4 regions of the Pseudoclavibacter sp. CFCC 14310 genome follow, and region 2 is predicted to be linked to each of the others. Evidence: riboswitches for the same ligand, from Rfam matches in the RefSeq annotation. Region 2 holds a riboswitch; each other region holds the start of a gene.
The links. Region 2 has a riboswitch for thiamine pyrophosphate ahead of thiD (bifunctional hydroxymethylpyrimidine kinase/phosphomethylpyrimidine kinase). Riboswitches for the same ligand answer to the same signal wherever they lie in the genome.

Region 1 (2,192 bases), on a different contig from region 2:
CCCCATGCACCAGAGCCCACCAGCCTGCAGGTCACCGCAGCTCGTACGACTGATCGAAGAAGTCGAGCTCAAGCTGCACCGTGCGTCCGAAGAACTCCCGAGCCTCGCAGGCATGAGCCGGGCCGACACGATCGAGTTCGCTGCGCAGAAACTCGACCAGCTGTCTGAACGGCGGGTTGTCGTGCAGCGTGATCCACTCTGCGTGCACGAAGCTTGCGGGTGCCTGCTCGGGTGCGCGCATCGCCCAGCTCAGGTACGACCATTCCGACACCAGCAGCACCGAGAGAATGATGGTGTAGTTCCGGGTGTCGGCGGCATCGCGAAAGACCCGTTTGAATCCGGCAGTGGCAGCCGTGTCCGGAATCTTCGCGCGGTCGGCCTCGCTCACCCCGAACTTCGCGAAGCAGCGCAGAAAGTACGTGCTCTCGTCGCCCGCCACGTCGCCGGCGAATGCTGCGAGCCGCAGTCGAGCATCCAACCTGTCGGCGCTCGCCACAGCCGCCCCGATCAGAGCCAGAAAGCCGTCGAGAAAGCGGTGATCCTGAATCAGATACCGGCACATCACCGAGTCGTCGATCGAACCGTCGAACAGCTCCGAGACGAAGCGGTGCCCGACGACCGCCTGCCAGTTGGCTGCATTGTCGTCGCGCAGCGAGTCGGTGAAGCGTTCGCCGGCGGATGCTCCGCTCGCGCGGGCAGCAGACGTCTCGTTGTGATCGGGCGTGGTGATTGCGTGCATAAGGGACTCCCATTCTTCCTTCGCCGGCATGACCCGGACAGGTTCGACGGTCGCAGGCGTCGGCAGCCCGATCTCAGCCCCGTGACCGGGGCACCCGTGTGGTACTGACGAGCGTAGCAGCAGGCGCAGGGCGCCTCGATTACGCTGGCAGAACACCCCGAGAGAAAGACCGCACATGACAGACACAGACCACACCGACGGGTTCAGCGCGAGCGAGCGTGCGGCGATGCGTCAGCGCGCCGAAGAGCTGCGCTCGATCAGCGGCGTCAAAGGCGCGGCGAAGCGGGCGCGCGAATACGAGGCGTGCGTCGCGGCGATCGAAGCACTCGACGGGCTCGACGCGGTGATCGCGCAGCGTCTGCACGTGATCGTGGCCGACGAGGCTCCGCATCTCGAAGCCAAGACCTGGTACGGGTTCCCGTCGTACGCCAGTGACGGCAAAGTCATCGTGTTCCTGCAGCCGTCGTCCAAGTTCGACACTCGGTATGCGACGCTCGGCTTCAGCGAAGACGCGCAGCTCGACGACGGTGCGATCTGGCCGACCTCGTTCGCCCTTGCGGCCTGGAACGACGCGGTGGATGCTCAGGTGCGTGCGCTGGTGCGTCGCGCTGCGGGAGCATCTGAGTAGACTGTCCGCGTGAACTACCGAGAGATGTATGCACAGCGCGAGGAGGTCGTCGGCGAAGCACTCGCCGACGACGATTAGCGCGGATGCTCCCACCGTGCCTGACATCCGGCCAGGCGCGGCGGTCGAGCGACCCTGATCACTCACTCACCATTTCTCCCGGCGAAGCGGCGTCTCTGCGATGCCGCGCGCCGTGAAAGGCATACTCATGCAGACTCTCACCGAATCCTTCATCCGCTCTTCGTTCGTCAACGCCTCACGGCGAGAGACGAAAGAGCTCACATTTCGCGACGACTTCGCCGCACTCACGGAAGAAGACTGGCAGCAGCTCGACTACCTGGGCTGGCGCGACCCGAAGTATGCGCGACGCGCCTATGTCGTGCTGCCGCGCCTCGACGGCGACCCGGTCGGCGTGCTGCTGACGCGTGCCGCGGCCGCCCCTCGCACACCGACCATGTGCCATTGGTGCCGTGACGTGCGGCTGCCGAACCCGGTCGTGCTCTGGAGCGCGAAGCGCGCCGGGGCCGCGGGGCGCCGTGGCGACACCGTCGGCACCTTGATCTGCGACGACTTTCAGTGCTCGCACAACGTGCGCAACGACCCGCCGGCGTTCTACAAGGGATACGACGTGCTCGCCGCGCGTCAGCAGCGTATCGACGACCTGCGCACACGGGTCGCAGGCTTCGCCGAGTCTCTGCTCGGCGCCGCCTGAGCTCAGCCCAGCGTGGTGACGAACGGAGTGTCTCCCGGGTCTTCGTCTCGGGAGGCACTCGCCGCGTCTCCGCGCTGACCGCCTGCGCCCGTCTGCCCCTGGGGCTTGTGCAGCGT
Region 2 (2,192 bases):
GGCCGGTCGTCGTGAGCGCGCACGCAGCTCTCGCTAGCATGGAGTCACCCTTTTCAGATGGATGAGAGACCGAACATGCCAGACTCCCCCGCGCCCGCTCAGCAGTCGTCGTCAGACGGAGCGCCTGCGCTCCGCGTCGAGACCTGGATCGACCTCGCCTGCCCATGGAGCTACATCGGGCTGAGCAATCTGCTCGCAGCGGTGCAGCGCTTCAGCGAAGAGCGGCCTGAGAACCGTGTGCTGCTCGGTCTGCGCAGCTATGAACTCAACCCCGATGCAGATGACGCAGACGCCCGCAGCGCGGCGCAGCACCTCGCCGACATCAAGGGCATCACGGTGTCTCAGGCCCAAACCGAGCTCGACCGAGTGACCGTGGCCGCCGCCGACGCCGGGCTCGACTTCCACTTCGACGTGCTGCAGCAGTCGAACACCGGTCTCGCCCACGAGCTGCTGCACGCGGCCCGTCTCGACCACCGGGAACGCGAAGTCGCACTGGCACTGTTTCACGCCCACTTCAGCGAGGGTCGCCACATCGGTCGTCTCGAGACGCTCGAGGAGATCGCCGGTGAGCAGGGCCTCGATGTCGCATCGATCAGTCGCGAGCTGACCACGCATTCGCATACGGGCGAGGTGCAGGCCGACGAACGACGCGCCGCCGAGCTCGGCATCTCATCAGTGCCGTTCTTCCTGTTCAACGATCGCTTCGGCGCCTCCGGTGCGCAGCCGGTCGAGGCCCTGCTCGAGGTGCTGCACGAGGTGCAGACGCGGGTCGGCGCCGACGCTCGCTGAGACTGACCCTCCGGGGTCGCAGGCGTATACTCTGGGCGTGTGACACGGGGTGCCCCGAACGAGGGCTGAGAAGAGACCCGTCGAACCTGCTCTCGTCAGCACGAGCGAAGGGATCGTCCAAATGACCGTCAACCATGCCGCATCACGCCCGAAGAGCATCCGCGTGCCGCGCATCCTCAGCATCGCAGGCACCGACCCCACCGGCGGAGCCGGGGTGCAGGCCGATCTGAAATCGATCTCGGCGATGGGCGGCTACGCCATGGCGGTCGTCACCGCGCTCGTGGCGCAGAACACCCGGGGCGTGCGCTCGGTGCACCTGCCGCCGGTCTCTTTTCTGCGCGAGCAGCTGGAGGCGGTGTCTGACGACGTGGAGATCGACGGCGTGAAGATCGGCATGCTCGCCGACGCCGACACCGTCACGACGGTGAAGGCCTGGCTTGACGAGGTGCGGCCGCCGATCGTGGTGCTCGACCCGGTGATGGTGGCCACCAGCGGCGACCGCCTGCTCGCCGAAGAGGCCGAGGCGGCCGTGCGAGATCTCTGCCGCAGTGCCGATCTGATCACCCCCAACGTTCCAGAGCTCGCGGTGCTCGCCGACGCGTCTGAGGCACAGACGTGGGCGGATGCCGTGGCTCAGGCCCGACTCGTCAGCGCACGCTGCGATACCGTAGTGCTCGTCAAAGGCGGGCATTTGGTCGGCGATCGCGTGCACGACGCGCTTGTCGACGCCCGGTCTGACCCTGAGGGGTCGCCCGTGCCCGACGGGCTCTTCGAAGCCGACGCTCCGCGCGTCGACACCGACTGCACGCACGGAACCGGATGCACGCTCTCTTCGGCCATGGCGACTCGCCTCGCCGCAGGCGACGACTGGCCCACCGCGCTGATCACCGTCAAGGCCTGGCTCACCCGGGCGCTGCGCAGCGCCGACGCTCTGCACGTCGGGCAGGGTCACGGCCCGGTCGATCACTTCGTCGACCTGCGCTGAGGCTCGACGCCGAGCCAGTCGCAGCGATGGTTCAGTAGCGCGGCAGCGAGGGATCGACCGTCTGCACCCAGCCCATCGTGCCGCCCACCACCTGTCGCACGTTGGTGCGTCCGGAGTCACGCAGCATTTCGAGCGCCTGCGTCGAGCGCGCACCCGTCTTACAGACCAGAATGACCTCGCGTCCGGCCGGGACGTCGAAGGCCCGGGCACGGATCTCGTGCTGCAGCCGGGCCAACGGCAGCAGCCGCGCGCCCGGAATGTGCACGAGGTCGAACTCGTCCGGTTCTCGCACATCGATGAGATCGAAGTCGATCTCGCCGGCGGCTCGTCGCTGCAGCAGCGACTGCAGATCGAGAGCCGTCACACTGGTTCCCTGTGCCGTGCCCGGCGTGCCGCAGAGCTCGACGTAGTCGGCCTC
Region 3 (2,192 bases), on a different contig from region 2:
GCCTGCCCATGGAGCTACATCGGGCTGAGCAATCTGCTCGCAGCGGTGCAGCGCTTCAGCGAAGAGCGGCCTGAGAACCGTGTGCTGCTCGGTCTGCGCAGCTATGAACTCAACCCCGATGCAGATGACGCAGACGCCCGCAGCGCGGCGCAGCACCTCGCCGACATCAAGGGCATCACGGTGTCTCAGGCCCAAACCGAGCTCGACCGAGTGACCGTGGCCGCCGCCGACGCCGGGCTCGACTTCCACTTCGACGTGCTGCAGCAGTCGAACACCGGTCTCGCCCACGAGCTGCTGCACGCGGCCCGTCTCGACCACCGGGAACGCGAAGTCGCACTGGCACTGTTTCACGCCCACTTCAGCGAGGGTCGCCACATCGGTCGTCTCGAGACGCTCGAGGAGATCGCCGGTGAGCAGGGCCTCGATGTCGCATCGATCAGTCGCGAGCTGACCACGCATTCGCATACGGGCGAGGTGCAGGCCGACGAACGACGCGCCGCCGAGCTCGGCATCTCATCAGTGCCGTTCTTCCTGTTCAACGATCGCTTCGGCGCCTCCGGTGCGCAGCCGGTCGAGGCCCTGCTCGAGGTGCTGCACGAGGTGCAGACGCGGGTCGGCGCCGACGCTCGCTGAGACTGACCCTCCGGGGTCGCAGGCGTATACTCTGGGCGTGTGACACGGGGTGCCCCGAACGAGGGCTGAGAAGAGACCCGTCGAACCTGCTCTCGTCAGCACGAGCGAAGGGATCGTCCAAATGACCGTCAACCATGCCGCATCACGCCCGAAGAGCATCCGCGTGCCGCGCATCCTCAGCATCGCAGGCACCGACCCCACCGGCGGAGCCGGGGTGCAGGCCGATCTGAAATCGATCTCGGCGATGGGCGGCTACGCCATGGCGGTCGTCACCGCGCTCGTGGCGCAGAACACCCGGGGCGTGCGCTCGGTGCACCTGCCGCCGGTCTCTTTTCTGCGCGAGCAGCTGGAGGCGGTGTCTGACGACGTGGAGATCGACGGCGTGAAGATCGGCATGCTCGCCGACGCCGACACCGTCACGACGGTGAAGGCCTGGCTTGACGAGGTGCGGCCGCCGATCGTGGTGCTCGACCCGGTGATGGTGGCCACCAGCGGCGACCGCCTGCTCGCCGAAGAGGCCGAGGCGGCCGTGCGAGATCTCTGCCGCAGTGCCGATCTGATCACCCCCAACGTTCCAGAGCTCGCGGTGCTCGCCGACGCGTCTGAGGCACAGACGTGGGCGGATGCCGTGGCTCAGGCCCGACTCGTCAGCGCACGCTGCGATACCGTAGTGCTCGTCAAAGGCGGGCATTTGGTCGGCGATCGCGTGCACGACGCGCTTGTCGACGCCCGGTCTGACCCTGAGGGGTCGCCCGTGCCCGACGGGCTCTTCGAAGCCGACGCTCCGCGCGTCGACACCGACTGCACGCACGGAACCGGATGCACGCTCTCTTCGGCCATGGCGACTCGCCTCGCCGCAGGCGACGACTGGCCCACCGCGCTGATCACCGTCAAGGCCTGGCTCACCCGGGCGCTGCGCAGCGCCGACGCTCTGCACGTCGGGCAGGGTCACGGCCCGGTCGATCACTTCGTCGACCTGCGCTGAGGCTCGACGCCGAGCCAGTCGCAGCGATGGTTCAGTAGCGCGGCAGCGAGGGATCGACCGTCTGCACCCAGCCCATCGTGCCGCCCACCACCTGTCGCACGTTGGTGCGTCCGGAGTCACGCAGCATTTCGAGCGCCTGCGTCGAGCGCGCACCCGTCTTACAGACCAGAATGACCTCGCGTCCGGCCGGGACGTCGAAGGCCCGGGCACGGATCTCGTGCTGCAGCCGGGCCAACGGCAGCAGCCGCGCGCCCGGAATGTGCACGAGGTCGAACTCGTCCGGTTCTCGCACATCGATGAGATCGAAGTCGATCTCGCCGGCGGCTCGTCGCTGCAGCAGCGACTGCAGATCGAGAGCCGTCACACTGGTTCCCTGTGCCGTGCCCGGCGTGCCGCAGAGCTCGACGTAGTCGGCCTCGAGATCGTGCACCCTGGCCCGGTCGGGGTCGGCCGTCAGTCGCAGCTCGCGCCATCGGCCCGCTGCCGCGTCCAGCACCTGCACACGGTTGACCAGAGGCTCGCCGATGCCGGTGATGAGCTTGATCGCCTCACCGGCCATCACCGTTCCGATCAT
Region 4 (2,192 bases), on a different contig from region 2:
AGCAGGATGCCATGGCGGTGGGTGCCGGTGTTGGCGAGCAGCCCGTCGGCGACTCGGCCGAGCAGAGGCGCGTTGTCCGGTGTGCCGGGGCGGGCACGAGCAGTGGCCTCGATGAGTTCGAGGTCGTCGACCGCCGGCAGCAGCTCGTGGGCGTCGCGAAGCAGCTGCAGCACGCTGCCTGCGAGCACGGCGTCTCGAGCGTCTTCGCGTTCGGTCGCCCCGATCACGACCGTTCCGTCTTCGCGCGGCACGATGTAGACGCTGCGGCCGTGGACGAGGCCGCGGATCGTGTGGGTGGTGAGCGGGCGCAGCTGCTCCGGAGTGCGCAGACGCAGCACGTCGCCGTGCACCGGGCGGATCGGCCAGACCAGACCTCGCGGCAGGCCGCCGAGCCTCGGGCTCTCCAAACCGTTGGCCACCACGACTTCGTCTGCCTCGATGACCTGTTGCGCCGACACGCTCGGGGTCGGGCTCGCCGGCGGCACGTCGGCCACGACCTCGCTCGACGGCCACGCGGGCTGTTCGTCGAAGCGATGGGTGACTGGTCCTTCTCGACGTTCGCTCGGTTCGAGGCGAACGCCGATCACCCGCTCGTCTCGCCAGAGAAGCTCCACGGCGCGTTCCGGCACCACATGCACGTCGTCGCACACTTCGAGGGCCGATATATAGGCCCCGGCGAGGCGTCTCGGGGTGATCTGGTGGTCGTCGCGGGCCAGGAACGCCCCGCTGATGCCCGGGCCGAGCAGCGGCTCAAGCGCACGGGCCTCTCGTGAGGTGAGATCCTGCACGTCGAGCCCGAGTTCGAGCTGCTGGGCGCGCAGGCTTCGCAGCAGCTCGCGATCGGCGGCGTCGGCGGTGGCGACGATGGTCGGCGTCGACCGGTAGCCGGTGCCGACCACCGTCGCCTGGTCCAGCTCGGCGACGATCTGCGGGTAGAGACGCGCGGCCGGCACGGAGAGCGCGAGCAGACTCTCTTCTTCGAAGGCGTACTCGCTCACGGCGGCGAGCATCCCGGCCGCCGCATGACTCGCGCCCGAAGCGGGCGCCGGATCGACGATCGTCACCGCGTGACCGCGCTGATGCAGTCGCCACGCGGTCGCCAGGCCGACGACGCCGGCACCGATGACGATGACATGCTTGTTCATTCTGCTCGCTTCCTACGCCGGTATGATCCGGATCAGGTCGACGGTCTGCACACGATCACCGGCCTGTTTCGGCCTGGTGAATCGCGCGCACTCTCAGCCGAGTTCTCGGCTCCCGTGCTCATGTGGGGCAATTGTACCGCCCGGTTCGTACACTGGACGCATGATCGTCAAGTCTCAGCACGCTGACCGCTCCACCGACCCGCACGCCACACCTCGCACCCGAGAATGGCGACTGAGCATGCTGCAGCAGGCGCAGCTGTATCTGTGCACCGACGCCAGACTGGGCACCGGAGACTTCGACGAGTTCGTGGACGCCGCCTACCGCGGAGGCGTCGACATCATTCAGCTGCGCGACAAGCATCTCGACGCTGGTGATGAGCTGGAGTACTTCGAGCTGCTCGCGGCTGCGGCGCGCCGACATGGGCGACTCTTCGCCGCCAACGACCGAGCCGACGTCGCCACGCTGACCGGCGCCGACATCCTGCACGTCGGGCAGCGCGACCTCAGCGTCGCCGACGCTCGTTCGCTGCTGCCGGAGGGCACGCTCGTCGGCCTGTCGACGCATTCCCGAGTGCAGGCCGAGCAGGCGCGTCTGGGCGATCCTGACTATTACTGCATCGGGCCGGTCTGGCGCACTCCCACGAAACCGGGTCGGGCCCCGGTCACCCTCGACGCCGTACGACAGGTGCATACGCAGAGCCGTGGCGATGCCAAGCCGTGGTTCGCCATCGGCGGCGTCAACGCCGAGACCCTGGAGCAGGTGCTCGACGCCGGGGCGAACCGCATCGTGGTCGTACGTGCGATCACCCAGGCCGACGACCCCGAGGCCGCCGCTCGCGAGCTGCGCTCAGCGCTGCCCGAGCTCGCCACAGCGTGAGATAATGTTCGTCGTGTCGCACGACGGCACCCTGCTGACCAAACAAAGAAAGCGGTGACCATGTCATCAGTGTTCGATGCACAGTACGAGCGGTTCTCGACCGGTGCCGGCTTCCTGGCCGCGCTCGATCAGTCCGGAGGCAGCACGCCCAAGGCGCTGCGTCTCTACGG

Region 1: linked by a shared signal. The riboswitch ahead of F8O06_RS02470 (TenA family protein) and the one ahead of thiD (bifunctional hydroxymethylpyrimidine kinase/phosphomethylpyrimidine kinase) in region 2 are both predicted to bind thiamine pyrophosphate.
Region 3: linked by a shared signal. The riboswitch ahead of thiD (bifunctional hydroxymethylpyrimidine kinase/phosphomethylpyrimidine kinase) and the one ahead of thiD (bifunctional hydroxymethylpyrimidine kinase/phosphomethylpyrimidine kinase) in region 2 are both predicted to bind thiamine pyrophosphate.
Region 4: linked by a shared signal. The riboswitch ahead of F8O06_RS08105 (FAD-dependent oxidoreductase) and the one ahead of thiD (bifunctional hydroxymethylpyrimidine kinase/phosphomethylpyrimidine kinase) in region 2 are both predicted to bind thiamine pyrophosphate.

The regions. Positions count from the first base shown of each region.
Region 1 covers NZ_WBKC01000001.1:567,299-569,490, forward strand. Annotated here, with positions in the region: gene F8O06_RS02470 (TenA family protein) at 32-739, opposite strand; TPP riboswitch at 736-847, opposite strand; gene F8O06_RS02475 (hypothetical protein) at 915-1,367, shown strand; gene F8O06_RS02480 (FBP domain-containing protein) at 1,573-2,076, shown strand; gene F8O06_RS02485 (cation:proton antiporter) at 2,079-2,192, opposite strand, start outside.
Region 2 covers NZ_WBKC01000002.1:135,121-137,312, reverse strand. Annotated here, with positions in the region: gene F8O06_RS04360 (DsbA family protein) at 76-789, shown strand; TPP riboswitch at 825-920, shown strand; gene thiD (bifunctional hydroxymethylpyrimidine kinase/phosphomethylpyrimidine kinase) at 911-1,774, shown strand; gene moeB (molybdopterin-synthase adenylyltransferase MoeB) at 1,806-2,192, opposite strand, start outside.
Region 3 covers NZ_WBKC01000003.1:144,074-146,265, forward strand. Annotated here, with positions in the region: gene F8O06_RS08080 (DsbA family protein) at 1-633, shown strand, start outside; TPP riboswitch at 669-764, shown strand; gene thiD (bifunctional hydroxymethylpyrimidine kinase/phosphomethylpyrimidine kinase) at 755-1,618, shown strand; gene moeB (molybdopterin-synthase adenylyltransferase MoeB) at 1,650-2,192, opposite strand, start outside.
Region 4 covers NZ_WBKC01000003.1:148,063-150,254, forward strand. Annotated here, with positions in the region: gene F8O06_RS08105 (FAD-dependent oxidoreductase) at 1-1,145, opposite strand, end outside; TPP riboswitch at 1,138-1,271, opposite strand; gene thiE (thiamine phosphate synthase) at 1,384-2,022, shown strand; gene F8O06_RS08115 (fructose bisphosphate aldolase) at 2,083-2,192, shown strand, end outside.